DNA from 2 places in the Rhodoferax sp. MLSD5-FHT05B10 genome. Region 2 is predicted to be linked to the other one. Evidence: predicted binding sites of a transcription regulator. Region 2 holds the regulator's gene; the other holds the start of a gene.
The links. Region 2 encodes FNR, which switches genes on or off when oxygen is low (the NO sensors DNR and NnrR bind a similar motif). Its sites were predicted from a motif close to TTGATNNNNATCAA; they were not measured.

Region 1: AC1Q5W_RS07450 (DUF3149 domain-containing protein) is a predicted target of FNR. The motif match lies at 12,706-12,719, and genes of this name have one in related genera.

The regions. Positions count from the first base shown of each region.
Region 1 is NZ_JBXAFT010000004.1:48,103-63,025, reverse strand. It holds gene AC1Q5W_RS07525 (histone H1-like DNA-binding protein) at 1-101, shown strand, start outside; gene AC1Q5W_RS07520 (DUF3426 domain-containing protein) at 171-998, opposite strand; partial or broken gene AC1Q5W_RS07515 (zinc-ribbon domain-containing protein) at 1,149-1,253, opposite strand; gene prmA (50S ribosomal protein L11 methyltransferase) at 1,288-2,166, opposite strand; gene accC (acetyl-CoA carboxylase biotin carboxylase subunit) at 2,178-3,527, opposite strand; gene accB (acetyl-CoA carboxylase biotin carboxyl carrier protein) at 3,546-4,010, opposite strand; gene AC1Q5W_RS07495 (TlpA family protein disulfide reductase) at 4,181-4,756, opposite strand; gene AC1Q5W_RS07490 (hypothetical protein) at 4,753-5,346, opposite strand; gene mpl (UDP-N-acetylmuramate:L-alanyl-gamma-D-glutamyl-meso-diaminopimelate ligase) at 5,489-7,003, shown strand; gene AC1Q5W_RS07480 (ABC transporter substrate-binding protein) at 7,052-8,179, opposite strand; gene AC1Q5W_RS07475 (hypothetical protein) at 8,304-8,765, shown strand; gene AC1Q5W_RS07470 (TetR/AcrR family transcriptional regulator) at 8,884-9,513, shown strand; gene AC1Q5W_RS07465 (efflux RND transporter periplasmic adaptor subunit) at 9,510-10,727, shown strand; gene AC1Q5W_RS07460 (ABC transporter permease) at 10,724-11,923, shown strand; gene AC1Q5W_RS07455 (ABC transporter ATP-binding protein) at 11,932-12,657, shown strand; gene AC1Q5W_RS07450 (DUF3149 domain-containing protein) at 12,777-12,920, shown strand; gene AC1Q5W_RS07445 (TonB-dependent receptor plug domain-containing protein) at 12,961-14,923, opposite strand, start outside.
Region 2 is NZ_JBXAFT010000001.1:69,462-84,384, reverse strand. It holds gene AC1Q5W_RS00410 (sensor domain-containing protein) at 1-1,160, shown strand, start outside; gene dusA (tRNA dihydrouridine(20/20a) synthase DusA) at 1,157-2,158, opposite strand; gene AC1Q5W_RS00400 (ABC transporter ATP-binding protein) at 2,242-3,018, shown strand; gene AC1Q5W_RS00395 (ABC transporter permease) at 3,015-5,378, shown strand; gene AC1Q5W_RS00390 (efflux RND transporter periplasmic adaptor subunit) at 5,394-6,581, shown strand; gene AC1Q5W_RS00385 (GGDEF domain-containing protein) at 6,634-7,719, opposite strand; gene AC1Q5W_RS00380 (sulfite exporter TauE/SafE family protein) at 7,761-8,450, opposite strand; gene hemN (oxygen-independent coproporphyrinogen III oxidase) at 8,460-9,854, opposite strand; gene fnr (fumarate/nitrate reduction transcriptional regulator Fnr) at 10,057-10,776, shown strand; gene AC1Q5W_RS00365 (hypothetical protein) at 10,793-11,083, opposite strand; gene AC1Q5W_RS00360 (FixH family protein) at 11,137-11,409, opposite strand; gene ccoG (cytochrome c oxidase accessory protein CcoG) at 11,419-12,885, opposite strand; gene ccoP (cytochrome-c oxidase, cbb3-type subunit III) at 12,912-13,823, opposite strand; gene AC1Q5W_RS00345 (cbb3-type cytochrome oxidase subunit 3) at 13,845-13,982, opposite strand; gene ccoO (cytochrome-c oxidase, cbb3-type subunit II) at 14,002-14,628, opposite strand; gene ccoN (cytochrome-c oxidase, cbb3-type subunit I) at 14,642-14,923, opposite strand, start outside.

The sequences.
Region 1 (14,923 bases), on a different contig from region 2:
CCGCGAAAGCACCCGCTGCCAAGAAACCGGCCGCTCCTGCTGCTCAGACCACTCTGAGCCCCCAGGCTGCGTGGCCGTTTCCGACCTCCAGCAAGCCCTAAGCACTTCGTTGCAAGGCTTCAAAACCCGGGACCGCAAGGTTCCCGGGTTTTTTTATGCCCGCTATGCCGTCAGGGGTAGAAAGCCAGCAGGCGGTAACCCGAGATGCGTGCCACGTCACCCGACAGGTTGACGCTGACCGACAGCGATGCCACCACCTCGCTCCCTGGGCCCATGGCCGCCTGCTTGGCGCCGAAATCCTGGGCCAGGAACACCCGGCGGACGACCGGCTGGTCCTGCAGATCCGTCAAGGTCAGCTCCATGGCCGGTGTCGCCACCGCAGTCAAGGCGGTGTTTTTGAGTGTGAAATTCAAGCGGTACACCTCCGCCCGCACCTTGGTGAAGGACGAGCTGTCAATCACCACCGACTCGATCTGGCGCAACGGGGAAACCCGGCAAGCCAGGACTGCACAGACCGACTCCAGGAAGGGCTGGACGGCAGGCTCCGTCGCCGCAATCCGGTCACGCTCCTGAACCACGATCTGCAGCAGCAAACCAGCAACCAGCAGCAGACTCAGCAACACCAGGGCACCCCGCACCCAGGGACGGTCCCTTCTGGAACGCGCACGGACCGGCCGCAGGAACGACAGCTTGGGGTCCGCCGCCGCAGGCCCCTCCTGGACATCGGCCTGCAGATACCGCGGCGCAACGCCTGGTTCCCGGGCCGGATCGTGTGCGGCCCCGTCCGGATCCATCTCTGCGGGGCTTGGTGCATCGTCCTCCAGTTGCGGTGACTCCGGTTCCGGCAGGGGTTCGGCGTGGGGATCGTGTTCCAGAAACGGGTCCACCAACGGGGCATTGCCCGTGTCGGTATCCACAGCAATGTCGATATCGATATCCACCGGGGTCGGCACCGGTGGGGGTACACCGTCTTCCACGTCCGGATATTCCCACTCCATTTCGGGTTCGGGAGCGATTTCGGGTGCAAGCCCAGCTGCCGCGGAAGGAGGGCTTCCAACTACGGATTCATCGGTGGTGACGGTGCCAGGGAGCTTACCCTCCTCTGCGCCCGGCGTCTCCCGCACCAACTGGGCATTGGCGTCAAAAACCTCGTCGCATTGACCACAGCGCACCCACCCGTCCGAAATGCGGAGCTGGTCCGGCACGACCCGAAACATCGTGGCGCATGCGGGGCATCGGGTGATCAGACTCATCAGGGGGGCATTGTAGTGACCCGGCTGCAGCCGGTCAGAGCGTGGCCGTCATCAGTATCCAGCCATCCTCACGGTCTGCCACCGCCAAGCGGCAATGGGCCGCATAGGCCTGGATCAACTCGTCGGCCTGGCGCTCCAGAATGCCCGCCAGCACCAGATGCCCGCCAGGCGCCACGTGTGCGCACAACAGCGGAGCCAGCACCTTCAGCGGCGTTGCCAGGATATTGGCCAGCACCAGGTCGTATACGCCATCCGCCCGGTCCGGCAAGCCTGCCGCCAGCGCGACGTTGTTGGCCGCGGCATTGAGTTCCGTAGACTGCACGGCCGCCACGTCGATATCCACCGCCACCACTTCACGCGCGCCAAACTTGGCAGCGCCGATGGCCAGGATGCCCGACCCGCAGCCGTAGTCCAGCACGCGACCTTGCCCAGGATGGGCCGCGATCCAGCGCAGGCACATGCGTGTCGTGGGGTGGGTTCCCGTACCAAAGGCCAGCCCCGGGTCCAGGCGGATCAGCTCGCGCGCCTGCGCCGGCGGCTCATGCCAGGTGGGCACGATCCAGAATGTGGGGGTGATCTCGACCGGCGCGAACTGCGACTGTGTGAGACGCACCCAGTCCTGATCCGGCACGGCCGCCATGGCCAGCACCTGGCAGCCCGCAAAAAAGTCCTGCGCCTGCAGCAGATCCGCCGCTTCCTGCGCCACAGCCGCGTCCGCAAACAAGGCCGTGATCCGTGAACGCTGCCAGCCGCCCTTGGGCGCCGGCATGCCGGGTTCGCCAAACAGGGCCTGCTCGGCATCGGTCTGGGCGTCGGCATCTTCCACGCTCACGCTCAAGGCGTCCAGCGCATCCAGCGCGTCGCTCAGCGATTCCACCCGGTCTTCCGGGCACATCAGGCTCAGTTCAAACATGGCTTGGCCGCTCAGCGCTTGTGCTGTTCCAGCCACTGCTCGAGATAGTGGATATTGGTGCCACCATCCATGAACTTGGCATCCACCAGCAGCTCGCGGTGCAGCGGGATATTGGTGTTGATGCCCTCCACCACGGTCTCCGCCAGAGCCGTGCGCATGCGCGCCATGGCCTGCTCCCGCGTGTCGCCGTGCACGATGATCTTACCGACCATCGAGTCGTAATTGGGCGGCACAAAGTAGTTGGTGTACACGTGCGAGTCGACCCGTACGCCCGGGCCGCCCGGTGCATGCCACATGGTCACCCGGCCGGGTGACGGAATGAACTTGTAGGGGTCTTCGGCATTGATGCGGCATTCGATGGCGTGGCCACGGATTTCGATCTGGCGCTGGGTAAACGGCAACTTCTCGCCCGCAGCCACCATGATCTGGGTCCGGACGATGTCGATGCCCGTCACCAGTTCGGTCACCGGATGCTCCACCTGGACCCGGGTGTTCATCTCGATGAAGTAGAACTCGCCGTCTTCGTACAGGAACTCAAAGGTGCCGGCACCGCGGTAGCCAATTTTCTTGCAGGCCGCCACGCAGCGCTCGCCCACACGGTCGATCAGCTTGCGGTTGATGCCCGGTGCCGGCGCTTCTTCCAGGATTTTCTGGTGGCGCCGCTGCATGGAGCAGTCCCGCTCGCCCAGATACACCGCATTCTTGTGCTTGTCTGCCAGGATCTGGATTTCCACGTGCCGCGGGTTCTGGAGAAACTTCTCCATGTACACCGCCGGATTGTTGAATGCCGCGCCCGCCTCGGCCTTGGTCATGGCCACTGCGTTCACCAGCGCCGCCTCGGTATGGACCACGCGCATGCCGCGTCCGCCACCGCCGCCGGCCGCCTTGATGATGACGGGATACCCGATGGCCTTTGCAATGCGGCGAATCTGGACCGGATCGTCCGGCAGCTCGCCCTCGGATCCGGGGACGCAGGGCACGCCGGCACGAATCATGGCCTGCTTGGCCGACACCTTGTCGCCCATGATGCGGATCGACTCGGGCGTGGGGCCAATGAACTGGAAGCCGCTCTTTTCCACCCGTTCGGCGAAATCGGCGTTTTCACTCAGGAAACCGTAGCCGGGGTGGATGGCTTCGGCGTCCGTCACCTCGGCGGCCGAAATAATGGCCGGCACATTCAGGTAGCTCAGTGCCGAAGCAGCCGGTCCGATGCACACCGCTTCGTCCGCAAGCTTGACATATTTGGCGTCACGGTCCGCTTCGGAGTAGACCATGACCGCCTTGATCCCCAGCTCGCGGCAGGCGCGCTGGATTCGCAAGGCAATCTCGCCACGGTTGGCGATCAGGATTTTTTTGAACATGGCAATCTGTGCGGCAGCTTATTCAATGATGAACAAGGGTTGACCGAACTCCACCGCCTGGCCGTTCTCGCACAGAATGCGGGTCACCGTACCGGACTTGTCGGCCTCGATCTCGTTGAGGATCTTCATGGCCTCGACAATGCACAGGGTTTCGCCTTCCTTGATGGCGCTGCCCACTTCCACAAACGCCTTGGCGCCAGGAGAGGACGAACGGTAGAAAGTACCAACCATGGGCGACTTCACCGTGTGGCCCGACACCACCTCTGCCACCGGAGCCGCCGGCGCGGCCGCAACAGCCACTGCACCTGCAGCAACCGGCGCGGCAACGGGTGCGGCATAGACCGGCGCGGGCGCATAGCCCTGCACCATGGCGCCCCCCCCCTTGACGATGCGCACCTTGCCTTCGGCTTCGGTAATTTCCAGTTCCGACACATTGGAATCGGACACCAGGTCAATCAGGGTTTTGAGTTTGCGTAAATCCATGTGATCTCCAACTGCCGTCATTTAGTAAGGGGCGAATTTACAGCAAAAATCAGCCATTTGACGGCAAAACAATTTATTTGCAAACAAAGTTCCTGCAATTTTCGAAAAAACCGCCAGGAAATGTTCGCCAGACAGGCCGCGAACGCCGCCACCGGGGCGAAGGCCGGACCCTATTTTAAACGAAGCCAGGCGTCCAGGTCCGCGGCATTCAGGCGCCCCATCTTGCGCTGCAGCACCAGCCCTTCGCTCCCCAGCACCAACGAAAACGGTAAGCCGCCGGCCAGATTGCCCAGGCTACGGCTCAGATCCGCGCCCGGCATACCGGCCATGGCAATGGGGAAGTCCAGGGGCATTTTTTGCAGGAACGCCTGCACGGGAGCCAGCTTGTCTACCGCCAATCCCAGCACTTGCCAGCCACTCGCCTTGTTTTGGCGATAGAAGTCGTTAATTAACGGAAGTTCCTCGACGCAGGGTGGGCACCAGGTAGCCCAGAAGTTCACGAGCAGGGGGCGCCCCCGAAACGACTGCATGGACACACGCCCGCCCTGAGGCGTGTCCCACTGCGACGACCAGAACCCGTCCACCGGCGGGCTGGCGGGCGGCGCATCCGGCGTTTGGGTCCGGCGCCAGGCCAACCCCGCCCCGGCGAGGGCGGCAGAGACGGCAACGGCGCCCAGCAGCAGGCGGCGGGAAGAAGCATGCCCACGATCGGGCACGTCAGGGGTTTGGGTTTGGGGAGCGTTCATGGCCCGCCATCATGCAGCAAACGGCGCACGGCCGCCACATCCCCGCGCGGACGGCGACCCCGCGCATCCGCCGCCAGGGCGCCCCGCAGGTCATCGTAGTCATGCACCAGCAGGTGCAGACCCACATGCTCGCCCAGCTCGGCACTGAACACATGCACGCTCAGGGCATCGACCGGCTTGCCCTGCAGGCCGCTCACCGTCCGGGGCTCAAAGCGCACGCCCATGTCAATCAGGCCGATCTCGGCCGATTTGGGGTCATCACAGAACAACAGCAGGTAAATATCCGACCGGCGGGTGGCCGTACCGTGCCAGACCGCACCGCCCAGGTGGGGGCGAAACCGCGCCAGACGCTCCATCCAGTCCAGCGCCAGCAGGCGCAAAGCCCGCAATTCCTGCGGTTGGGTGTCGGCGCAGAACACGGCGATGTACTCCTCCACCGCCGCCTCCACCTGCTCGTTGTCCGGCAGGGCCGCGCGCGGCGACAGCCCCAAGTGCTTGACCGCCCGGCGCTTGGCGGCGCCGTACTCCAGCCCCTCCTCGACCACCATGCGCGCCGCAACCGCCGCAATTTCCGCCTTCAATGCATCCATGACGGAATTGTGCACCGGGCGCACCCGCCAGTCCCGTGGCCTGCCAGCGCGGCCCGGATGCTATGTTTTCAATAGCTGTTTGCGCAATCCGTGTGCGGCCTGGCGGGCGAAAACACCTGTATTCCAGCTTTAGAATAGGGCCATGCACATACACATTCTTGGCATTTGCGGCACGTTCATGGGTGGCTTGGCGGCACTGGCCCGCGAGGCGGGTCACCGCGTCACCGGTTGCGATGCCGGCGTCTACCCCCCCATGAGCGACCAGCTGCGCGCGCTGGGCATTGAGCTGATTGAAGGCTTCGGCGCCGACCAGATGGCGCTGCAGCCCGACATGTTCGTCATCGGCAATGTGGTGAGCCGCGCGCGTCTGGCCGACGGCACGCCCAAATTTCCGCTGATGGAAGCCATCCTGGACGCCGGCACCCCCTACACCAGCGGCCCGCAGTGGCTGGCCGAGCACGTGCTGCAGGGCCGCCACGTGCTGGCAGTGGCCGGGACCCACGGCAAGACCACCACCACGGCCATGCTGGCCTGGATACTGGAATGCGCCGGCCTGCAGCCGGGCTTTCTGGTGGGCGGCGTACCCCTTAACTTTGGTGTCTCCGCGCGCCTCGGCGGTTTGGCTGGGCGTGGGGCGGCGGCGGGGGCTGCGCAGGTAAAGGAGGAGCCCGCAACGCGGGCGGGGGACACGGAGCAGAGCCCCCTGCCGCCCCACGCCCAGCCAGACCGCCCCCTCTTCGTGATCGAAGCCGACGAGTACGACACCGCCTTTTTCGACAAGCGCAGCAAGTTCGTGCACTACCGCCCGCGCACCGCCATCCTCAACAACCTGGAATTCGACCACGCCGACATCTTCGACAACCTGGCGGCCATTGAGCGCCAGTTCCACCACCTGGTGCGCACCGTGCCGGCGTCCGGACGCATCGTGGTCAACGGCCTGGAAGAAAGCCTGACCCGGGTGCTGCACCAGGGCTGCTGGAGCGCGGTACGCAGCTTTGGCGCAGCCGACAGCGACTTCACGGCCCAGGGCGAACCCGACGCGTTTGATGTGCTGCACCGGGGCCAGACCGTGGCGCGCGTGCAGTGGAGCCTGGGTGGCGTGCACAACCAGCTCAATGCGCTGGCCGCCATTGCGGCGGCCGAGCACGTGGGCGTGGCTCCCGACGTGGCCGCACAAGCGCTGGGTCGCTTCGAGAACGTCAAGCGCCGCATGGAAGTGCGCGCCAGCATTGCCTGGCAGGGCGCTACCCTGCCTGGCGAGCACGCCGCGCCCGTCACCATCTACGACGACTTTGCCCACCACCCCACTGCCATCCACACCACGGTCAACGGCCTGCGCCGCCAGGTGGGCACGGCGCGCATCCTGGCGGTGTTCGAGCCGCGCAGCAACACCATGAAACTGGGGGCCATGAAGTCCCAGCTGCCCTGGAGCCTGGAAGAAGCGGACCTGGCCTTTTGCCACGCCGGCGGCCTGGACTGGGATGCGCGCGAAGCGCTAGCCAGCATGGGCGCACGGGCGCAGGTGGCCGACAGCGTGGACGCCCTGGTGGCCCTGGTGGCCGCCCAGGCGCGCCCCGGTGACCACATCCTGTGCATGAGCAATGGCGGCTTTGGCGGCGTGCACCAGAAACTCGCGCAAGCGCTACAAAAAAAATAGCAATCTACGCAATAAATACGGGGCACAAACCCGTTTTTTTGACCCAAATTACCGGACGAAACGGCCGTTGTTGGAGACCACCGTCAGTTCCACGAACTGCGATCCCTGGTGCTCGGTCCGGTTGAAGTTGACCACGAAGCCTCCCAGATCGAGCTTGCCCAGGCCGTCCAGCGCGTCGGCCAGGCGTTCACGCGTGACATCCTGCTTGACGGTGCGCAGCGCCTCCACCAGAACCTTGGCGTTGACGAAGCCTTCCATGCTGGCGTAGGAGAAGTTCTTCCGCCCCGCCGCTTCCATTGCCTTCTGGTACTCCCGCACGATGGGCGACATGCCCGAGAACGGATACGGCATGACCTGGGACACCACCACTCCGGTGCCGTCCTTGCCCAGCGCCTGTACCGCGGCCTGGGACGCCAGGACCGACAGCGCAAAGTACTGCATACCGCGGGCCTTCTTGTTGTAGGCCTTGATAAAGTCGCTAGACGGCTTGCCCGCCGTGACCAGCAGGATGGACTGCAGATCGGCCTTCTGCATCACCTCCACCACCCGGTCCAGATCGGACGAATCGTTGGCCAGGCTGCTGACGGCCGTCAGCCCCAGCTTGTATTTCTCGGCGGCCAGCTGCGCGCCCGCCAACCCCTCCTTGCCAAACGCATTGGCCTGGTACACCACCCCCAACCGGGTCACGCCGCGGGCGGCCAGGTGCCCGACAATCTTGTCCGCCTCGGTCGCATAGCTTGCGCGGATGTTGAAAATCATGTGGTTCAGCGGCTTGCGCACTACCTGGCCGCCGGTATAGGGCCCCACGCTGGGGATGCCGGCCTCGCTCACCACCGGAATCAGGGCCGTGTTGGCCGGCGTGCCCATCATGCCCAGCAGCGCCACGGCGTTCTCCCGCTGGATCAGTTGCCGTGCGTTTTCCACCGCCTTGTCGGCGTTGTAGGCGTCGTCCAGCACCACGAAGCGGATCTTGCGGCCGTTCACGCCGCCCTTGGCGTTGACCGTCTCGAAGTACGCCTTGGCGCCCCAGGACGTTTCGGTCCCGATCTCGGCCAGGATGCCGCTGAGGTCCGTCGACTGGCCGACAACGATGTCACTGCTCTGCGCCGCGGCGCCCAACGCCAGGCACAGGCCCCATGCCAGTACCGACAAGGGGCGCAGAAATACGTTCAACATAGTGTTCCTTGGTTGCGTGAATGACCCTGAAGTCGCGCCAACTACCTGCGCCGGCCCGCCGGGGGCTGCGCCCGGCCTGCCCATAATGGGAACCGGAAACCGGGGGTATCTGGCCGGGCGCAGTATGCGCACCGGTTCTGCCACCAACCTGACAAATGAAACCGAGATGAACTGGCTGCAAAAAAATCCGCGCTCCATCCGCAGCGCCAGCGGGCTGGAATGGACGCTGTGGCGCAAACTGCCCCTGATTGCCCTGCTGGGCACGGCCCTGCCCGTGCTGGCCCTGCTGGCGCTGCATATCTGGGCCGACCCGCAGGCCAGTGCCAGCGAGGCGCGCTGGCTGCAGATGGCGGACTTCATTGTCGGAGCCGTGGTCGTTTTCCACTGGACCATGGTGCTGACCGTGGCCATTGGCTGCGTGATCGTGATGATCATGAAAGGCCCCGGCTACATGGCCGACAGCTACCCGGTGTCGCACAGCGACCAGCCGCGCCCGCAGCCCGAAACCGCCGAAGAAGCCGCCCGCAACCGCGCGCCGGGAGCGCAGTCCGCAGCGGCCGGCACTCCACCAGACCACCCACACTAGGCCCTTGCGGCGCAACCAGGCAGCCATTCGCAGCCGTCTGGCCGTCTTTTCACGAGAAAAAAACCCCACGGGGTATAAAGGTCTACAATCAAAGTAATTATTCAATTACTTCCAGATTGTGATCCCTCTCTCCAAACGCCCCAAGCAGGCCACCGCCGTGCGCCAGGCCAGCCTGGTGGAAGCCGCCCTGCAACTGGCCGCCCTGCGCAGCCCGGCCGACATCACCACCGCCGATCTGGCGCAGGCCGTGGGCATCACCCAGGGCGCCGTGTTCCGGCACTTTGCCAGCAAGGAAGCGATCTGGCTGGCGGTGCTGGACTGGACCGCCGACACCCTGATCGCCCGGCTGCAAGCCGCTGCCCAGGCCTGCCCCGCGCCCACCGACCCGCTGGCCGCCCTGCAGGCCGTCTTCACCGCCCACGTGGACTTTGTGGTGGCCTACCCCGGCGTGCCCCGGGTCATTTTCCAGGAGCTGCAACACGCGCAGGACACTGCGCTGAAGTCCCGCGTGCGCAGCCTGATGCAGCAGTACCGCACCCTCGTGCTGGGCCTGCTGCAACGCGCCCAGGTGCAGCGCCTGCTGGCGCCGGGCACCGACCTGCAGGCCGCCGCCGTGCTGCTCCTGGGCTCGGTCCAGGGCTTGCTGATGCAGGCCCTGATCAGCGGCCAGGTCGAGGGCATGGTCCCGCAGGCCCGCGGTGTTTTTGCCATCTATCTGCGCGGATTGCGCGCCAAGGAAACCCCATGACACACAAGCCCCTGATCCTGCGCCGCCTGGCCCTGGGCACCCTGGCGCTGGCCCTGGCCGGCGCCCTGGCCTTTGTCGCTCTGCGCACCGGCCCGCTGGCGCCGGTCCGCGTGACCGTCACCACCGTGCAGGAAGGGCGCCTGCGCCCCGCCCTCTTTGGCATCGGCACCGTGGAAGCCCGGCGCAGCTGGATGGTCGGCCCCACGGCGGCTGGGCGCGTGCTGGCCGTCAAGGTGGATGTGGGCGACACGGTAAAAGCCGGCCAGGTGCTGGCCGAGATGGACCCGGTGGACCTGGACCAGCGCCTCACGGCCCTCAACGCCGGGCTGGCCCGGGCCGGCAGCGCACAGGCCGCCGCGCAGGCGCAGGTGAACGATGCCATGGCGCGGCGGGAACTGGCCACCCTCAACGCCCGGCGCAACCAGGATCTGGCGGCGCAGAACTTCATCAGCGCCGGCGCGCTGGAAAGCCGCCTGCAGGAAAAAACCTCTGCCGACGCGGCACTGCAGGCCGCGCAGGCCAACCTCAGCGGCGCCACCCAGGACATCGCCCGCCAGCAGGCCGAGCGCGCCGCCCTGCAGCAGCAGCGCAACAACGTGCGCCTGCTGGCGCCAGCCGACGGTGTGGTCACCAGCCGCGACGCCGAGGCCGGCACTACGGTGGTGGCCGGCCAGCCGGTGCTGCGCCTGATCGACCCGGGCAGCCTGTGGGTGAAGCTGCGGGTGGACCAGGGCCGCTCCGACGGGCTGGCGCCCGGACTGGACGCCAGCATCGTGCTGCGCTCGCGGCCCCACGCCCCCGTGGCCGGCCAGGTGGCCCGGGTGGAGCTGCTGGCCGATGCCGTGACCGAAGAGCGCATTGCCCAGGTCGCGTTCCATCCGCCGGCGGCATCCGGCGCACCGGTGGCCTCCGTTGGGGAAATGGCCGAAGTCACCCTGCAACTGCCCGAAACCCCGGCGGCCCTGCTGCTGCCCAATGCCAGTGTCCAGCGCCAGCGGGGCCAGACGGGCGTGTGGCGGCTGGACGACAGTACCCCCGTATTCGTCCCTGTGCGGCTGGGCGCCAGCAGCCTGGGCGGCCAGGTGCAGGTACTCGACGGCCTGAAGGCCGGTGACACCGTCGTGGTCTTCAGCCAGAAGGCCCTTGCGGCCGGCGCCCGCGTGCGGGTGGTGCCGGCACTGGTGCCTGCGGGCACGCAAGGCGCGGCGCCATGATCAGCCTGGCCAGACGTGACATCCTGCACAGCGGGAGCAAGTTTGTGCTCACGGGCCTGGGCCTGGGCCTGCTGATCGGCGTGACGCTGACCATGGCCGGCGTCTACCGCGGTATGGTGGACGACGCCCACGCCCTGCTCAACAACAGCGGCGCCGACCTGTGGGTGGTACAGAAGGATACCCAGGGACCGTACGCCGAAGCTTCCAGCCTGAAGGACGACGTGGTGCACAGCCTGCGCGGCCTGCCGGGCGTGGCGCAGGCCGCCAACGTGACCTACCTCACCATGCAGGTGCAGGACCGGGACCAGGGCGGCGGCGACACGCGTGCCATGGTGGTGGGCGTGGAGAGCGGCCAGCCGGGCGAACCGGGTTACCTGGTCGCGGGCCGCCAGCTCACGCGCAGCCACTACGAAGCCGTGGCCGACATCAAGACCGGGTTTGCGCTGGGCACGCACATCCGCATCCGCCGCCACGACTACACCGTGGTGGGGCTGACGCAGCGCATGGTGTCCTCGGGTGGCGATCCCATGGTGTTCATCCCGCTCAAGGACGCGCAGGAAGCGCAGTTCCTGAAGGACAACGACGCCATCGTGAACGACCGCATCCGCACGGCCGGCAATCCGGCCTTCAACCGCCCCGGCGTACCCGGCCTGCTCGATGCCGTGCAGGGCCTGCAGACCAGCAGCCACAACGTCAACGCCGTGCTGGTGCAACTGGCACCCGGCTTTGACGCCGAGCAGGTGGCCGAGCCGATTCGCCGCTGGAAGCACCTGCAGGTGTTCACGCGCGCGGGCATGGAAGAGATTCTGGTGGCCAAGCTGATCGCCACCTCGGCCAAGCAGATCGGCATGTTCCTGGCCATCCTGGCGGTGGTGAGCGCGGCCATCGTGGCGTTCATCATCTACACCATGACGCTGGGCAAGATCCGCGAGATCGCGGTGCTCAAGCTCATCGGCACCCGCAACACCACCATTGCCGGCATGATCCTGCAGCAGGCGCTGGGCCTGGGGCTGATCGGCTTTGTGGTGGGCAAGCTGGCGGCCACCCTCTGGGCGCCGGTGTTTCCCAAGTTCGTGCTGCTGCTCACGCAGGACGCGCTGACCGGGCTGCTGGCCACCCTGCTGATCTGCGCGCTGGCCAGCACGCTGGCCATCCGCGCCGCCCTGCGGATCGACCCCGCCACCGCCATCGGATGACACGCGCCATGGACACCCTCTCCCACGCCGCCCCGGGCGGCATCCTGATCGAAGGCCTGCGCAAGGTCTACGGCCAGGGCGATACTGCCGTCGAGGCGCTCAAGAACGTGACCATGCAGGTCCACCCGGGCGAGGTGGTCGGGCTGGTCGGCCCCTCGGGGTCGGGCAAAAGCACCCTGCTCAAATGCCTGGGAGCCATCATCGAGCCGACGTCGGGCCGCATGACGCTGGGCCAGGACGTGATCTACGACGACGGCTGGACCGTACGCGACCTGCGTGCGCTGCGGCGCGACCGCATCGGCTTCGTGTTCCAGGCGCCCTACCTCATTCCGTTTCTGGATGTGACCGACAACGTGGCCCTGCTGCCCATGCTGGCAGGGGTGCCCAACGCCCAGGCCCGCGCCCGCGCGCTGGAGCTGCTCACCGCGCTGGATGTGCAGCACCGCGCCCGAGCCCAGCCGTCGCAGCTCTCGGGCGGCGAACAACAGCGCGTGTCGATTGCCCGCGCCCTGGCCAACCGCCCACCCGTCATCCTGGCCGATGAGCCCACCGCCCCGCTGGACAGCGAACGCGCCCTGGGCGTGGTGCGCATCCTCAACCAGATGGCCCAGCAGGCGCAGACCGCCATCATCGTGGTGACGCACGACGAGAAGATCATTCCCACCTTCAAGCGGATTTACCACATCCGCGACGGCCACACCTACGAAGAGGCGGGCGAGGGGCGCAGCCTGTAAAGGACCATGGCGCAGGCCCTGCGGCACGGGCGGATGGGCTGCCGTTTCATGATCTACATCAAGCATTTCGGGGCCGCCATCGCCCATACTGGCCGCACGACTTTCCAGGAGTGTGACCCATGAAATTGCTGACCGACCTCTTTTCCACCGACTACGGCCTGATGAGCATCAGCGGCATCGTCTTCATGCTGGGCATGGCGGTGTTCTTTGTGCGCCTGTTCAAGCGCAAGATGCGCGAGGACGCGGCCAAGGCAGGCGTCTAACGGTGCAGTGACTTGGGTGTAGCCACTGCACGCGCGGCGGTCAGAACATCACGGTCACACCCACGTAGATCGAGCGGCCCATGCCCGCAACGGGGGTTCCGTAGGGAACCGCCGTTCCCATGGTGCTGCCCTGGCCCACATAGGCCCCGCCCAAGGGGTCGTTGTAGAGCCGGTCCAGGACATTCTCCACCCCCATCTCCAGGCGGGCCTGCTTCCACGCGTAGCTGCTGCGCAGGTGCAGCAGACCGTAGCCCGCCGTTTCCATTTCGTTGCGCACCTTCGAGGTGGCGGTCTTGGCACTGACCAGTTGTACCTCGGCGGTGTGGGTCCATTTCGCCACCTGCTGCACCAGCGCCAGCTTCGCGTTCAACGGCATGGTGTTGTACAGGTTGTCTCCGGTCACCTCGTTCTTGCCGTTGACGTAGCTCAGCACACCGGTGAACGTGAAGCTGCCGTAATCGCCGGTCTTTGCCAGAGGCAGGTAACCGGACACATCCACGCCATACAGGCGCGCGCTCTGGTTGACAAACTGCAGATAGACAAACCCCGTGGTGGCCGTCTGGTTGGCGGCATTGCAGTTCGTGTTGGCCGAGGCGCAGCGGCGGGCATCGATGTAATCCTGCACGTAGGTCAGATAGGGCGTGACCTTCAGCCCCCATTGCGTCTGGGCGGCATCATGCCAGTCCATCGTGGCGCTGACAGTGTGCGCCACTTCGGGCTTGAGATCCAGGTTGCCCACGTAGCCATTGCCATCGCCCGCCCAGTTGACCATCCGCATGGCCATGCCGCCGGTGGACCAGGCAAACCGCTCATACAGGTTGGGTGAACGGGTTTTCTGGGCATAGCCAAACTCGTAGGTCTGGCTGCGGTCCGGCGTGTGGCGCGCCAGGGCGGTCCAGTCGAGGTTGCGGTCCGTGCGCTGGCGGTCGCGGGCATTGAAGGCCGTGGACTCGGCCAGATATTGCGCCCCAGTGGTGTTGTACCCCTGCACCGCACCGGCATTGGTCTGCACCGTGGCCGCGCGCGCACCCAGCTGGGTCACCCATTGCGGGGTCCAGCGCGCCTCCCATTGCGAGAACACATCCAGCCGGTCGCGCTGCCCGTCATTGATGTTCAGGAACGTGTTGGGCGCCATGCCACCACCGGACGGCGCCCACCAGTCGTTGAGGCGGTAGCGCTGGTACTCGCCGCCCACGGTGAGCAGATCGCGCCCGGAGAGTTCGAGGTCGGCCTTGACCACGGCGCCGGTGTTTCTTCCCTCGGTGTCCATGGGCATGCCCGGCACGTTGGCCAGGGCGCCGTACCAGAACTGCTTGTCATCGCCAAAGTTCATCTTGTGGCGCGTGTGCTCGTCGTACACGCGGGCTTCCAGCACGCCCCACTGGTACTGGCCCTTGTAGCGCAGGTTGATCTGCTCGCTGGTGTTGCTGGTCATGTCCATGCGCTGGTTCGGGAAACCCTGGTAGGGAATGTTTTGTGCACCCAGCTTCAACTCCAGCAGGTGGTTGTCATTGCGCAGCGCCATTCCCAGCGCATGGTTCTGCGACTGGTAGCGCGACGACCCCACCTCGTTGGCCGCCAGCGTGGTCGTCCCCCGTGGGGTTCCCGTCACCGTGGCCGCGGGCTTGAAGTCGCCGCCGGCCTTGTAGTTCCCCGCTTCCACGGTGGCGCCGCTGTAGGTGACGCTCAGGGTTTCCGTGGCCGCCGTGGCCGACAGGTTGAGACCCTTGACGTTGCCATTGCTGCGGTAGAACGTGGCGGCCTGCCCCTTGCGCAAGGCACCTTGCCCCGCCTCGGCAAACTCCGGCTCGGGTGAATTGACGCGGATGGTGCCGCCCAGGCTGTCCCCACCGGCGCTGACGGGCGCAATGCCGCTGTACACCTGGATGCTGCCCACCTGGGAGGGGTCGATGTACGACAGCGGTGGGTTCATGTGGTTGGCGCAGGCAGAAACCAGGTTCATGCCATCGACCTGGATGCGCAGACGGTCGTCGGCCAGCCCG
Region 2 (14,923 bases):
TGGACAACTTCAAGAACATCAACGACTCACTGGGCCATGCCGCCGGCGACGCCATGCTCGTGGAAGTCGCCACCCGGCTGGAGCACTGCATCCGCGAGACCGACACCATCAGCCGCCAGGGCGGCGACGAATTCCTGATCGTGCTGAGCGACCTGCCCGATACCGACACCGTGCTACCCATCCTGGGCAAACTGCTGGACCGGCTGCAGGAGCCATTTCATGCCGATCGCCAGGAACTGGCCACGTCGGTCTCCATCGGCGTCACGCTCTTCCCGGAAGACGGGCGCGACTTCGACAGCCTGCTGAAGAAAGCCGACATGGCCATGTACCGGGCCAAGGACGCCGGGCGCAACACCTACCGGTTTTTTGACGAGTCCATGAACACCGAGGCCATGGAGCGGCTGGCGATGCAAAGCGGTTTGCGCCGTGCGCTGGAGCGCAAGGAGTTCGTGCTGCACTACCAGCCCAAAATCGAGCTGGCCACCGGCGCGGTCATCGGTGCCGAAGCACTGCTGCGCTGGAACCATCCGGACCAGGGCATGGTTCCACCCGGGCGCTTCATACCGGCGGCCGAGGAAAGCGGCCTGATTGTTGCCATTGGTGAATGGGTACTCCACGAGGCCTGCCAGCAGGCCATGGCCTGGCAGCGCGCCGGCTTGCCCCCGCTGTCGATTGCGGTCAATCTCTCGGCGGCCCAGTTCAAGCGGGGCGACGTTGGCCGGGTCGTGACCCGTGCACTGGAGGCGTCCGGGCTGGAGCCGGCCCTTCTGGAGCTGGAAATGACCGAGTCCATCCTGATCCAGAACGTCGAAAGCGTGCTCACCACCGTCCAGGGCCTGAAGCGGCTGGGGGTCAAGCTGTCCATTGACGATTTCGGCACCGGTTATTCCAGCCTGTCCTACCTCAAGCGGTTTGACATCGACAAACTCAAGATCGACCAGTCGTTCATTCGCGACCTGGCGAGCGATGCGGACGACGCGGCCATCGTGAATGCCATCATCCACATGGCCCACAGCCTCAACCTGAAAACCGTTGCCGAGGGCGTGGAAACGGTGGCTGCACTGGAAAAACTGCGAGCCCTCCAGTGTGACGAGGCGCAGGGCTACCACTTCGCCCGCCCCCTGCCGGCCGACGCGTTCGCGCGCTACCTGGTCGGCTAGACCTCGCCAGCCGCGGCGGGACGGTGGGCCAGCTCCATCACCGCCTGGGGGTGCATGGCTTTGAGGCGGTGGTCGCTCCAGACCTGGCGCCAGCGCCGCGCACCCGGCAAACCATGGCGCAGGCCCAGCATATGGCGGGCAATGTTGCTCCAAGGCGTGCCATGCTCGCTGGCCTGGCGAACCATGTAATCCACCATCTGCCGCTCCACCGTTTCACGGCTCAGGGTGGAAGGCGCAGCCCCGTAAAACTGCGCATCCCAGCCGCTGAGCCACCACGGGTTGTGGTAGGCCTCGCGTCCGAGCATCGCGCCGTCAACCCGCTGCAGCTGCTCGGCAATCTGCGCACTGGTGGTGATGCCGCCATTGACCGCAATCGTGAGCTGCGGGAAATCCGTTTTCAGCCGGTGCGCCAGTTCGTAGCGCAGCGGCGGCACCTCGCGGTTCTCCTTCGGGCTCAGGCCCTTGAGCCAGGCGTTGCGGGCGTGGACGATGAAAACCCGGCAACCGGCCTCGCTGACCGTACCCACGAAATCCCGCACAAAGTCGTAACTTTCCACCTTGTCGATACCGATGCGGTGTTTCACCGTCACCGGCACATCCACCGCGTCCACCATGGCCTTGACACAGTCGGCCACCAGCTGCGGCTCGGCCATCAGGCAGGCACCAAAGGCCCCGCGCTGCACCCGCTCGCTGGGGCAGCCGCAGTTGAGGTTAATCTCGTCGTAACCCCACTGCACGCCCAGGCGGGCACTGTGCGCCAAGTCTGCCGGGTCGCTGCCGCCCAGTTGCAGGGCCACTGGGTGCTCTTCGGCGTTGAATTGCAGATGCCGCGCCACGTCACCATGGACCAGGGCACCCGTGGTCACCATTTCGGTATACAGCAGGGCATGGCGGGTCAGCAGGCGGTGGAAATAGCGGCAGTGCCGATCCGTCCAGTCCAGCATGGGGGCAACAGAAAGTCTCCAGCGCTCTGAAGAAATGGGCTTGGGTTGTGACATAAACTGGATTATCCCCGCCACACCCGGCACAAACCTGGCGCATATCCATTGCGAGGGGTGCACGCCCATGACATAGTGGAGGTATGCACGCTTCCGGTCCCACCACCGCTTCCGCCCCTCCCCTGCCCGGCACACCGCCAGCCGACAGCGCAGGCCGTCCGGCCGTCTTTTTTGCCAGCGAGCTGAGCAAGACCTACCAGATGGGGGAAGTCGTCGTCAACGCACTGGTGGACGTGAACCTGACGATCTACCGCAGCGAATTCATTGTGCTGCTGGGGCCTTCCGGCAGCGGCAAGTCCACCCTGCTCAACATTTTGGGCGGGCTGGACCGCCCCAGCAGCGGAATAGCCCGGTTTGCCGAACACGACCTCTCCGCTGCCACCGACGAGCAACTCACGCGCTACCGCCGCGAGCATGTGGGATTTGTGTTTCAGTTCTACAACCTGATTCCCAGCCTGACAGTGCGCGAGAACGTGGAGCTGGTAACCGACATTGTTGACAACCCGATGCCGGCCGAGGAAGCGCTGGGCATGGTCGGCCTGGCCGACCGGCTGGACCACTTTCCTTCCCAGCTCTCGGGCGGCGAACAGCAACGCGTGGCCATTGCGCGGGCCATTGTGAAACGGCCGGAGGTGCTGCTGTGCGACGAGCCCACCGGCGCCCTGGACTATGTCACCGGCAAGCTGGTACTGGAGGTGATCCAGCGCATCAACCAGGAGCTGGGCACCACTGCCATTGTGATCACCCACAATGCCGCCATTGCCGGCATGGCAGACCGGGTGCTGTACCTCGGGGGCGGACGCATCCAGAAGGTCGAGCCCAACACCCACAAGCTCAAGCCTTCGGAGCTGTCCTGGTGAGGGCACTGGACCGCAAGCTGCTGCGCGACCTGCGCCTGATGTGGAGCCAGGCGTTGACCATCGCGCTGGTGGTGGCCAGCGGCGTGGCCGGCTTCATCACCTGCTTCAGCGCCTACGATGCCTTGTCCTGGTCGCGCGACCTGTATTACACCGACTCGCGTTTCGCCGACGTGTTTGCCACCCTGAAGCGTGCGCCCCTCTCACTGGAGCGCCAGCTCACACAAATACCGGGCGCAGCCCATGTCGAGACGTCCCTGACGCAGATTGTTCCGGTGGACATCCCCAACGTGGCAGACCCCATCATTGGCCGCCTGGTCGGAATCGACACCCGCACGCCGCAGCGCCTGAACACGGTCTATGTGCGCACGGGACGCATGATCGAGCGACAGCACAACGGCGCCATGGAGGCTGTGGTTTCCGAAGGTTTCGCCATCGCACGCAAACTCAAACCGGGCGACCGCATCAAGGCCCTGATCAACGGCAAACGGGAAGACTTGCTGATCGTGGGCATTGCGCTGTCGCCGGAATACATTTTTGCCGGCATGATGGGCTCACCAGACCAGCGCGGCTTTGGGGTGTTCTGGGTGGACCGGCAGGCACTCGCCGCCGCCTACAACATGGAAGGCGCCTTCAACCAGGTGGCGGTCCGGCTGGCGCCGCAAGCCAGCGAGGGGGTGGTGATCGACCAGCTGAACCGGCTGCTGGAGCCCTACGGAGGCATACGCGCCTACAACCGCGACGAGCAGATGTCGCACATGATCCTCAATTCGGAAATCAAGGAGCAGCGCGTGCTGGGCACGGTCTTGCCCAGCATCTTCCTGGCAGTGGCCGGCTTCCTCCTCAACGTGGTGCTCAGCCGCCAGATCGCCACGCAACGTGAACAGATTGCTGCACTCAAGGCACTGGGCTATTCCAACCGCGCCATCGGCGAGCACTACCTGAAATTCGTGCTGCTCATCGTGGCTGTCGGTACGGTGCTGGGGCTGGCCCTGGGCGCCGTCCTGGGGCACTGGTTCATTGGCATCTATGCCGATGTCTTCCGTTTTCCGGAGTTGCGCTACCGCGTCAAACCGGAGTTGATTCTGTCCGCGCTTGGTGTCTCCGTGGCAGCAGCCGTAGCCGCCACACTCCACGCCATCAGCGCCACGGTGCGGCTGGCACCCGCCGAGGCCATGCGTCCACCGTCGCCCGGCATCTACAAACCCATGCTGGTGGAAGCCCTGGGTTTGCGGCATTGGTTCTCCCCGGCCCTGCGCATGATTCTGCGCACCATGGAACGGCGCCTACTGCGCACCGCCCTGACCATTTTCGGCATTGCGGTGTCCATGGCCATCGTGATCACAGGCGCGTTCTGGCGCGACGCCATCGTGGTGCTCATGAACACCCAGTTCAACCAGGTTCTGCGCGGCGACGTTTCCATCAGTCTGGTGGAAGCAACCCCGGCGCGCATTGAATATGAAATCGCCCGCTTGCCACATGTGACGGCCGTGGAAAGTGCGCGCAGTGTTGCCGTGCGGCTGGTGCACGCCAACCACAGCTGGCGCGGCGCCATCCAGGGCAAACCGATGCAGCCGGAACTGCACCGCATCGTGGATACGGAAAACCATGTGTTCCCGCCGTCTCCAAGCGGTCTGCTGGTGACCGACCGGCTGGCCGAGCGGCTGCACATCCAACCCGGTGACACGGTCCGCGTGGAGTTACAGGAAGGGCGACGCGAGGTGCTGGAGCTCCCGGTGACCGGCACCGTGGGCGAAATGATGGGCATGAATGCCTATATCGAGCGGCACGCCCTGAACCGCTTGCTGCGCGAAGGTGACATCGTCAACCACGTCACGGTCGCGGTGGATCGTGGCCATGAGCCGGAATTGCTGGCCCGCCTGAAGGAACTGCCACGGGTGGCGGCGGCCGTCAGCAAATCCATCATGCAGCGCAATATCGAGGAAGTGACGGCACGTAACGTCCAGGTTTTCAGCGGCATCCTGTCCGTTTTTGCCACCATCATCGCTGTGGGGGTGGTTTATAACAATGCCCGTATCGCGCTGGCTGAGAGGGCCTGGGAACTGGCCAGCTTGCGGGTGCTGGGTTTTACCCGCACGGAGGTGTCGGCTTTCCTGCTGGGGGAGCTCGCCATCGAGATTGCGCTGGCCATTCCACTGGGCATGGTGCTGGGCTACGTGCTGGCATCTACCATCGTGGGCCTGATCAAGACCGACGAGTTTTTCTTCCCGATGGTGATCGCACCAGCCACCTACGCCTATGCCACGCTGTGCGTGGTCGGGGCTGGTGTGGTCAGCGGGCTGATCGTGCGGCGCCGCGTGGATACGCTCGATCTGGTCGGTGTACTGAAGACACGTGAATAACAAGCAGGGGAAAGCATGAAGAAAAAACTGGCGCTGGGCGTTGGCGGTGTGGCCGTCCTGTCACTGGTGGTGTGGGCTTTTATGCCGCGGGCGACCGAGGTTGAAATGGCAACCGTGAGCCAGGGCCGGTTCGAGCGCACGGTCCAGGAGGACGGCAAGACACGCCTGCGGGATCGCTATGTTGTCTCGACTCCGCTCGCCGGGCGGGTGGCACGCATCGCGCTCAAGCAAGGCGATCTGGTGGAACGCGACACGCCGGTGGCGACATTGTGGCCGCAGGCACCTGCGCTGCTGGACCAGCGCACTCGGGAGGAGCAAACCGCACGCATGGGCGCCATGGAAGCCTCGGTGGCTCGTGCCAAAGCCAATGTCGCGCGCGCCCGCGCCGCACTGGAGCAGGCTCGCGCCGAACTCAAACGCAGTGAAACGCTGGCCCAGCAAGGTTTCGTCTCCCCCAACCAGAATGAAACCGGCCGGCTCACGGTCCGCCTGCGCGAGAAGGAACTGGAGAGCGCGCAACAGGAAATGGAAGCCGCGCGCCACGAGCTGGAACAGTCGCGCATAGCCCTGCGGCAATACGCATCCGGATCGGAAACCGCCCAGCAAGGCCCCTGGCTGATCAAGGCGCCGGTTTCCGGCCGGGTACTCAAGGTTCAGCAACAAAGCGAAGGCATGGTGCCTGCTGGCACCCCCCTACTGGAACTGGGCGACCCCACACAGCTGGAAGTGGTGGTGGACATCCTGACCGAAGATGCCGCACAGATTGCACCGGGCACCCCGGTGCAACTGACCGGCTGGGGCGGAGCGGACACGCTGGAAGGCAGTGTCCGCTTGATCGAACCCGCCGCCTTCACCAAAGTCTCGGCGCTGGGCGTGGAGGAACAGCGCGTCAACGCCGTGATTGATATCCGCTCTGCGCCTGAAAAATGGCGCGCACTGGGTGACGGGTTCAAAATGGACGTGCGGGTACTGGTGCAGGTGGTGGAAAACGCCGTCAAGGTGCCCGTCAGCGCCCTGTTCCCCGTGGGGGCGCGTTCGGCCCTCTTTGTAGTGGAGGGCGGCAGGGCTCGCCAGCGCGAGGTCGAGGTTGCCGCACGCAATGGCACTGAGGCCTGGGTCAAGTCCGGGCTCACACCTGGCACGCCGGTCATTGTCTACCCACCCACGGCGCTTCAGGATGGCTCGCGGGTCACCGCCCGCTAACAGAAGCTGAAATGGGAAGTTGAAACAACCGCTGGGGCAGCCCGCAGGCGGCTTACCGTACGGCGCCTTCCTCCAGCGCCACCACGCAGTTGCGCCCTTGGTTCTTGGCCCGGTACAAGGCTTTGTCCGCCCGCTCGATCAAACTCGTGGGCGTATCGGTTGGCATCGCCATGGCAACCCCCACGCTCACCGTGAAACTGCGAAGTGAACTGGGCATTGCCGCAACGGCGGAACGAACCCGCTTGGCAACGGCCAGCACCTCTTCCAGTTTCGAATCCGGCAGCACCACCGCGAACTCTTCACCGCCATAGCGGACCACATGGTCGTAGCTGCGTGCCTGCGCCTGCAGAGCGTTTGCCAGCCGCTGCAAGGCCTCATCGCCTGCCACGTGGCCAAAATCGTCGTTGAACGGCTTGAAGTGGTCCACATCCACCATCAACAAACCCAGGGACGAATGGACGCGCTGCGCACGCGCCAGTTCGTCATGCAAGATGCGATCGAAAGCACGCCGGTTTTTCAACCCGGTCAGCGGGTCCCGCTGGGTTTGCTCCGACAGGTCGCGGTTTACCTCTTCCAGGCGCTTGTGGTAACTGTCCAGCTGTCGTTGCTGCTGGGCCTGCGCCTCGGTCAACACCCGCAGGTCCACCACCGCCCGGCGCAAATTCAGCAAAGCTGTCACTTGCCGGGACAGTGCCTTCAGTGCATCGGCCATGGCGGGTGTCAAGGCACGCGGCACCCGGTCAATGACACAAACCGTCCCCAGCGCCATACCCGACGCACCCACAAACGGTGCCCCGGCATAAAACCGGATACCGGGATCTTCCGTCACCAGCGGATTATCTGCAAAACGGGGATCCTGCGTCGCGTCCGGAACCTCCATGATCTGGTCCGGCTGGAGAATGGCATGTGCGCAAAAAGCCTGGCTGCGCGGCGTCTGCGCAACATCCAGTCCCACTTTGGCCTTGAACCATTGGCGGTCTTCGTCAATCAGGGAAATCAGGGCAATGGGAACGCCGCAGATATGGGCCGCCAGACTGACAATGTCGTCGTAAGCCTGCTCGGCCTGCGAATCCAGAATGGCGTAGCTCCTGAGTGCTTCGAGTCGCTGTAAGTCGTCAACATTCAACGCTTCCTGCATGCCACCGTACTCCGGTTAGTACTGCCAACAACCCCGCAACGCTAGGGCGTAACACACCAGGGCGCCGCATTGTGCACCAGCCCCATCCACAACGCCCACCCGGAGCTGGCGGCCAGTGCCGCGCCGGCCAGACGAACTCCCCATTGCCCGCTGCCCTGCCCGGCACCCTGCCCGCGCAGGCGCAGCCACAGCCAGGGGCCTGCCACCATGGTCACGCTGGTGCCAATGGCAAAAAGCCCCATCACCATCGCGCCTGCGGCGGCACTTCCGGCCATGGCCGCCACCAGCAAGGCCGAATACAGCAGACCGCACGGCAACAGCGCCCACATCACGCCCAGGACCAGCGGTACCCCCCGCCCCCGCGTGGCGGCCAGCGCGCGGGCACGGGCCCACACCTTGCGGCCCGTATCCTCCAGCCAGACCGGTTGACGCGCCTGCCACAGCAGCACCAGGCCCAGCAACAGGGCCGCCACATGGAACAGGGACCAGACCGGGCGCAAGGCGGCGGACTGGACGGTCAACCAGCCCAGCCCCTGCAGGGAAGCGGCCGCGAGGCCTCCCAGAAGGGAGTACCCCACCACGCGCCCCAGCTGGAAGGTCCACAAAGCAGAATTTTTATGCGCCCCGGCCGCTTGTCCGATGCCCGCACAGGCGGCACCGCACATGGCCACGCAGTGGGGCCCGCCGACCAGCCCCATCAAGAGCGCCGTCAGCGCCAGAGAAGATTGCATCTGCTGATGCTAAATGATCTTGGAAAACCGTGCCCGGCTGCGGTCAGACTGCAGGTGGCGGTCAAACACCATGGCCACCGCCCGCACAAAGAACCAGCCCTGGATCGTGACCTGGATGCTGGATTCGTCCACCGAGACCAGCCCCTGCTCCACCAGGTCCTGCAAGGCTTCCAGTTCCTTGGCGAAATAGGAACGGAAATCCATGAGGTACGCCAACTCGATAGATTCGAACTGGACCTCCCCCTGGCACATCAGGGCCATGATCACGGTGCGACGCACCAGGTCATCACGGGACAGGGCCAGTCCCCGCACCACAGGAATACGCCCCTGGTCGAGGAAATCGTAGTATTCCTCGAGCGTCTTGGCATTCTGGCTGTAGGTGGCACCGATACGGCCGATGGAGGACACCCCCAGTCCGATCAGGTCGCAGTCGGGTTCGGTACTGTAGCCTTGGAAGTTGCGGTGCAGGCGCCCCTGCCGCTTGGCGACCGCCAGCGCGTCTTCCGGGAGTGCGAAGTGGTCCATCCCCACATACACGTACCCGGCACCCATGAAAGCCGCCTGCGAGCGCGACAGCATGGACACCTTGGACGCCCCGCTGGGAAGCTCCACGGTGGCAATACGGCGCTGGGGCTTGAAGCGCTCCGGCAGGTGGGCATAGGCGTACAGGGCGATGCGGTCCGGTCGCAAGGCTTTCACTTGCGCCAGGGTTCGATCAAACGACTCCGGGCTTTGCCGGGGCAGGCCATAGATCAGATCCACGTTGATCGAAGCAAAACCACGGGCACGGGCCGCCTCCACCAGGGCAAACACTTGTTCGGCCGGCTGCACGCGGTGCACCGCCTTCTGGACCGACGGATCAAAATCCTGCACCCCAAAACTCAACCGGTTGAAGCCCAGCTCCGCCAGCGTGTCCAGGCGGGACGCATCAATGGTCCGGGGGTCCACCTCTATGGAGTACTCTCCGCCAGGCTCAAACGTGAAGTTGCGCCGCAGCATGCCCATCAATTCACGCAGTTCGTTGTCATCCAGGAATGTGGGGCTCCCTCCCCCAAGGTGCAACTGACTCACGATTTGGCCCACACCGATCTGGGCGGTATACAAATCCACCTCGCGACTCAGATAGCGCAGGTAAGGCGCTGCACGGTCATGGTGCTTGGTGATGATCTTGTTGCAGGCGCAGTAGTAACACAGGGATTCACAGAAGGGGATGTGCACATACAGCGACAAGGGCAGGGCCAACGCCGCCGCTCCGCCCCGCCGCTGTGAAAGCGCCTGGACATAATCGTCGGCCGTGAACGCCTCCACAAACCGGTCGGCGGTGGGGTACGAGGTGTAGCGCGGGCCGGATACATCAAATCGACGCAACAATTCATCGGATATGGCTTCGGCTGCAACGCTCATGAATACTCCAGGGAAAGCGGGTGCAACTTTGCAACAATTCCGCCCCGCCGCGCTTGATGTGCGTCAATGACATCGAAAGTGGGTAAACTGACGCCTAATCGACATCCGTGCGAACCCTATGTTTGACCCCGAATCCAAATCCATTTCCTGTGCCGAGGCACAGGCACCCACACCTGTCAAACCTAGCGTCAAGGTCGTCGCTGTGAATCCTCAAACCATCAAAGTTGCCTGTTCCAACTGCAATTTGCGCGAGTTGTGCATGCCGCTGGGCCTCACCCCGACCGAACTGGACCGGGTGGAGGACGTGGTCGCCAGCCGCCGCAAGATCAAACGCGGCAGCACCCTGTTTCGCAACGGCGAAAAGTTCACCAGCCTGTTCGCCATTCGGACCGGTTTTTTCAAGACCTGCGTGGCCTCCGAAGATGGCCGCGATCAGGTGACCGGCTTTCAGATGGCCGGGGAAGTGATCGGTCTGGACGGCATCGTGCACGACCACCACACCTGCGACGCCGTGGCACTGGAAGATGCCGAAGTGTGCATCATGCCCTTCGACCGCATTGAGGAGCTGTCCCGGGAAATCAACTCGCTGCAACGCCACGTGCACAAGATCATGAGCCGTGAAATCGTGCGTGAAAACGGCGTCATGCTGCTGCTGGGCAGCATGCGTGCCGAAGAGCGCTTGGCCGCTTTTTTGCTGAACCTGGTGCAACGCCTGCATGCGCGGGGTTTCTCGCAATCTGAACTGGTACTGCGCATGACACGGGAGGAAATCGGAAGCTATCTCGGGCTGAAGCTCGAAACGGTCAGCCGCACGTTCTCCCGGTTTGTAGAAGACGGAATCATTGAAGTCAAACAGCGCCATGTGCGCATCCTCAACACCGATGCCCTGCGCGACATCGTGAATTCCCGCATCTGCAACTGAGTGCCCCCCTTCGGGTTCAGCAGGAGCCCTGCTTGGGGCATCCGTCCGGCCGATCGGTGGCCGGCAGCGGACAACGGTTCACTTCAAAGGGGGACTGCGCCAGCAAAGTCGTCAAGGCGCTGGACACCACGGTGATACCCCAAAAGAGAAAAAACGCCACGGTATAGACGCTCTGGCGCGACCACTCCAGCGGCTGCCCCGCCCAGTGCAGGTCCTGGGGGTCGACCAGCGCAAACACCAGGATTTCCAGTACGCCGGCCATCAGGAATGCCGGCCAGACAATCCACATCAATCGTTGCTGCAACATGTTTTGCCTCGGTACTTGAAAAATGAATGTTTTAGGGCTGGCAAGGCACCCCCTCAGGGCTCTGCCGGGGTCAGACGCACCCCGGTGGCCGCATGGTTGCGCGCCAGGGTTGCGGGGGCCAGACTGGCCGGGTTGTCAGCCAGCGTCTTGTTGATTTCAACGCCCTTGCGGTAGTAGTCCTCATCCAGCACGGGGTCCTTGCCGACAGCGGCCAGATACAGCGTCACGAACGACGCCACGACCACGACGGCAGGGCCGGAAATCACCAGCCACACGTGGCCGAATTGCCACCAGCGGCGCTCGGGAGACGATTGGGATGCACTCATGAAAGATCCTTAACGGGGAATGATAAATACCGATTTCTCGGACGCGTGGCCCTTCATATCCTGCGCGGCAATTTCAAACCGGATGGGATGCGACCCGGCAGTCGCCGCGTCAAAGGGGGCCTGAACCCGCACCGCGACCCAGCGGGCCTGGGTGGATTCCACCACCACATCGTCTTCCGATGCCACTTCCAGACCGGGCAGGCCCTCCACACTGATGTGGAATCGCTGTGTCGACTCGGTAGCGTTCATGACCTGCAGACGGTACACATTTTCGATGCGTCCACCGGACACGATGCGCGCCAACGCCCCACGGTCGCGGACCACATCCACCTTGAAGGGCGTGCGGGTTGCCAGGCTCACCACCATGGCCAGCACCACCGTCCCCAGAATGGCGGTATAGACCAGTACCCGCGGGCGCAGCACATGGCGCAAGGTCTGCGAGCGTGTCCAATGCTGGCTGACCGCATTCTGCGTAGAGTACTTCACCAACCCGCGTGCGTAGCCCATCTTGTCCATGACGGTGTCGCACACGTCGGCGCAGGCACCGCAACCAATGCATTCGTACTGCAGGCCTTTGCGGATATCAATTCCGGTTGGGCACACCTGCACACACAGGCTGCAGTCCACACAGGCCCCCAGATTCAGGGCCGCCGGATCGGCTTTCCTGGAACGGGCCCCGCGCGGCTCGCCACGTTCCTCGTCGTACGTGACGATCAGCGTATCGCGGTCAAACATGGCGCTCTGGAAACGGGCGTAGGGGCACATGTGCTTGCATACCTGCTCGCGCATGAAGCCTGCGTTGCCGTAGGTAGCAAACCCGTAAAACAAGGTCCAGAACGTTTCCCAGGCGCTCATGTTCAGCTGGACAAATTCCAGCCCCAACTCGCGAATGGGTGTGAAATAGCCGACGAAGGTGAAACCGGTCCACAACGCGACGACCAGCCAGAGGAAATGCTTGCCCGCCTTGCGCAGGATCTTGTCAGCAGTCCAGGGGCCTGCATCGCGGCGCATGCGCGCCGAGCGGTCGCCTTCGGTCTTCTTCTCCAGCCAGAGGAAAATCTCGGTGTACACGGTCTGCGGACAGGCATAGCCACACCACAAACGCCCGGCAACGGCCGTGAACAAAAACAGGGACAGCGCAGAAATCACCAGAATACCGGTGAGATAGATGAAATCCTGCGGGTATAAAACCAGATTGAAAATGTAAAAGCGCCGCGCTCCCAAGTCAAAGAGCACAGCCTGTCTCTGTCCCCACTCCAGCCAAGGGATGCCGTAAAACACCAGTTGGGTCAGGAAAACCATCCCCCAGCGCCAGTTGGAAAAAAGTCCAGAAACGCTGCGGGGATAGATTTTCTTGTGTGCCTCGTACAGCGAAATCATTTCCGCATCGGCGCCCGCCGGAGGCTCTATCGGGCCTTTGTCGGGCGATTCAGCAATGGGAATGACTTTGCGTACGGGCTTGTCTTGTGGGTCCAAGAGACTGTGCTTTCTAGATGCTTCGCTTATTTGGCCTGGGCGTTGTTCGAGAGGCCCCACACATACGAAGTCAGGACATGAATCTGGCTCTCGGTCAGCTTGTCAGCCTGGGCTGGCATCTGGTTGACCTTGCCGTTGTTGATCATGGCAATGATCGCGTTTTCACCGTAACCATGCAGCCAGATGTCATCGGTCAGGTTGAGTGCACCCAGAGCCTGGTTGCCCTTACCGTCCATGCCGTGGCAGGCTGCGCAGGCTGCGAACTTCGGCTTGCCCAATGCGGCGCGCACCGAGTCATGGGGACTGTTGGAGAGACTCAGCACGTAGTTTGCCAGGTTCTTCACGTCATCCGAGGTGCCCACTGCAGCAGCCATGGGAGGCATGTTGCCGATGCGACCCTTGGTGATGGTTTCCTTGATTTTGTCAGGGGTACCACCGTGAATCCAGTCGCCATCCGTCAAGTTGGGAATGCCTTTGGAGCCGCGTGCGTCCGAGCCGTGGCACTGGGAGCAGTTGTTCATGAACAAACGCTCGCCAATGGCCTGGGCCTGGGGATCACGGGACACTTCTTCGGGCGTCATGGCCGCAAACTTGGCGTACAGGGGTGCAACCTCACGGTTGCCCTTTTCCACCTCGGCCTGGTACTGACCGATGGACGTCCAGCCGAGCTTGCCGGTCGAGTTGCCCAGACCCGGGTACATGGCCAGATAGGCCGCAGCGAAAACGATGGTGATGACGAACAGCCACACCCACCAACGGGGCAGCGGATTGTTCATTTCACGCAGGTCGCCGTCCCACACGTGCCCGGTGGTGTTGTCATTGGCAGTCATGGCCTTGGCCTTGCCGCTGAACCACAACAGGAGCGCACAGGCCGCAATGCTCACCACCGTAATGGCAGCAACGTAGACCGACCAGAAGTTGCTTGTAAAGTCACTCATTTTTATTCCTTATTCGGGGGATCAGTCCTGCTCGAACGGCAGGTTGGCAGCTTCCGAGAAGTCCGCAGAACGCTGCCGGGACCAGGCCCACCAAACAATACCGATGAAGGTCACGAAACTGGCCACCGTGGCCACGGACCGAAGGGTGTTGATATCCATGTGCTGATCCTTTTTGCGTTTACTTGAGCGCCAGGCCCAGAACCTGCAGGTAGGCGATCGTGGCATCCAGCTCGGTCTTGCCCTTGACTTCCTCAACCGACTTGGCGATCTGCTCATCGGTGTAAGGCACACCAACGGTACGCAGGGCGCGCATGTGGGCAGGCATCACGTCGGCATCCACCAGGGTCTTGGCCAACCAGGGGTACGCAGGCATGTTCGACTCGGGCACCACGTCACGCGGATTGGTAAGGTGGGTGCGATGCCATTCATCGCTGTACTTGGCTCCCACGCGGGCCAAGTCAGGACCGGTGCGCTTGCTGCCCCACTGGAACGGGTGGTCGTAAACCGACTCGCCAGCCACCGAGTAGTGGCCATAACGCAGAGTCTCTGCCCGGAAGGGGCGGATCATCTGCGAGTGGCAGTTGTAGCAGCCCTCACGGGTGTAGATGTCACGACCCGCCAGTTGCAGCGCCGTGTAGGGCTGAACACCCTTGAGCGGCTCCGTGGTGGACTTCTGGAAAAACAGTGGAACGATTTCCACCAGACCACCCACCAGCAGCACCAGCAGGATGAGAACGATCATCAGGAAGTTATTGGTTTCGATCTTTTCGTGAGAAAAGCTGGAATTTGCATTGTTGTTTGCCATGGTGTATTCCTTCTCAAGCGTGCGCAGTAACAGCGGGAACGTTGACGCTCACAGCACGTCCGGCGGTAGCCGTCTTCAGCGTGTTCCACAACATGATCAGCATGCCGGTCAGATACAGCAGACCACCGAGCAAACGCAGCACGTAGAACGGGAAGGTTGCTTTCACGGATTCCACAAAGGTGTAGGTCAAGGTGCCATCGGGGTTGATGGCGCGCCACATCAGGCCCTGCATCACACCGGCAATCCACATCGCAGCGATATAGATCACGATACCAATGGTCGCGGTCCAGAAGTG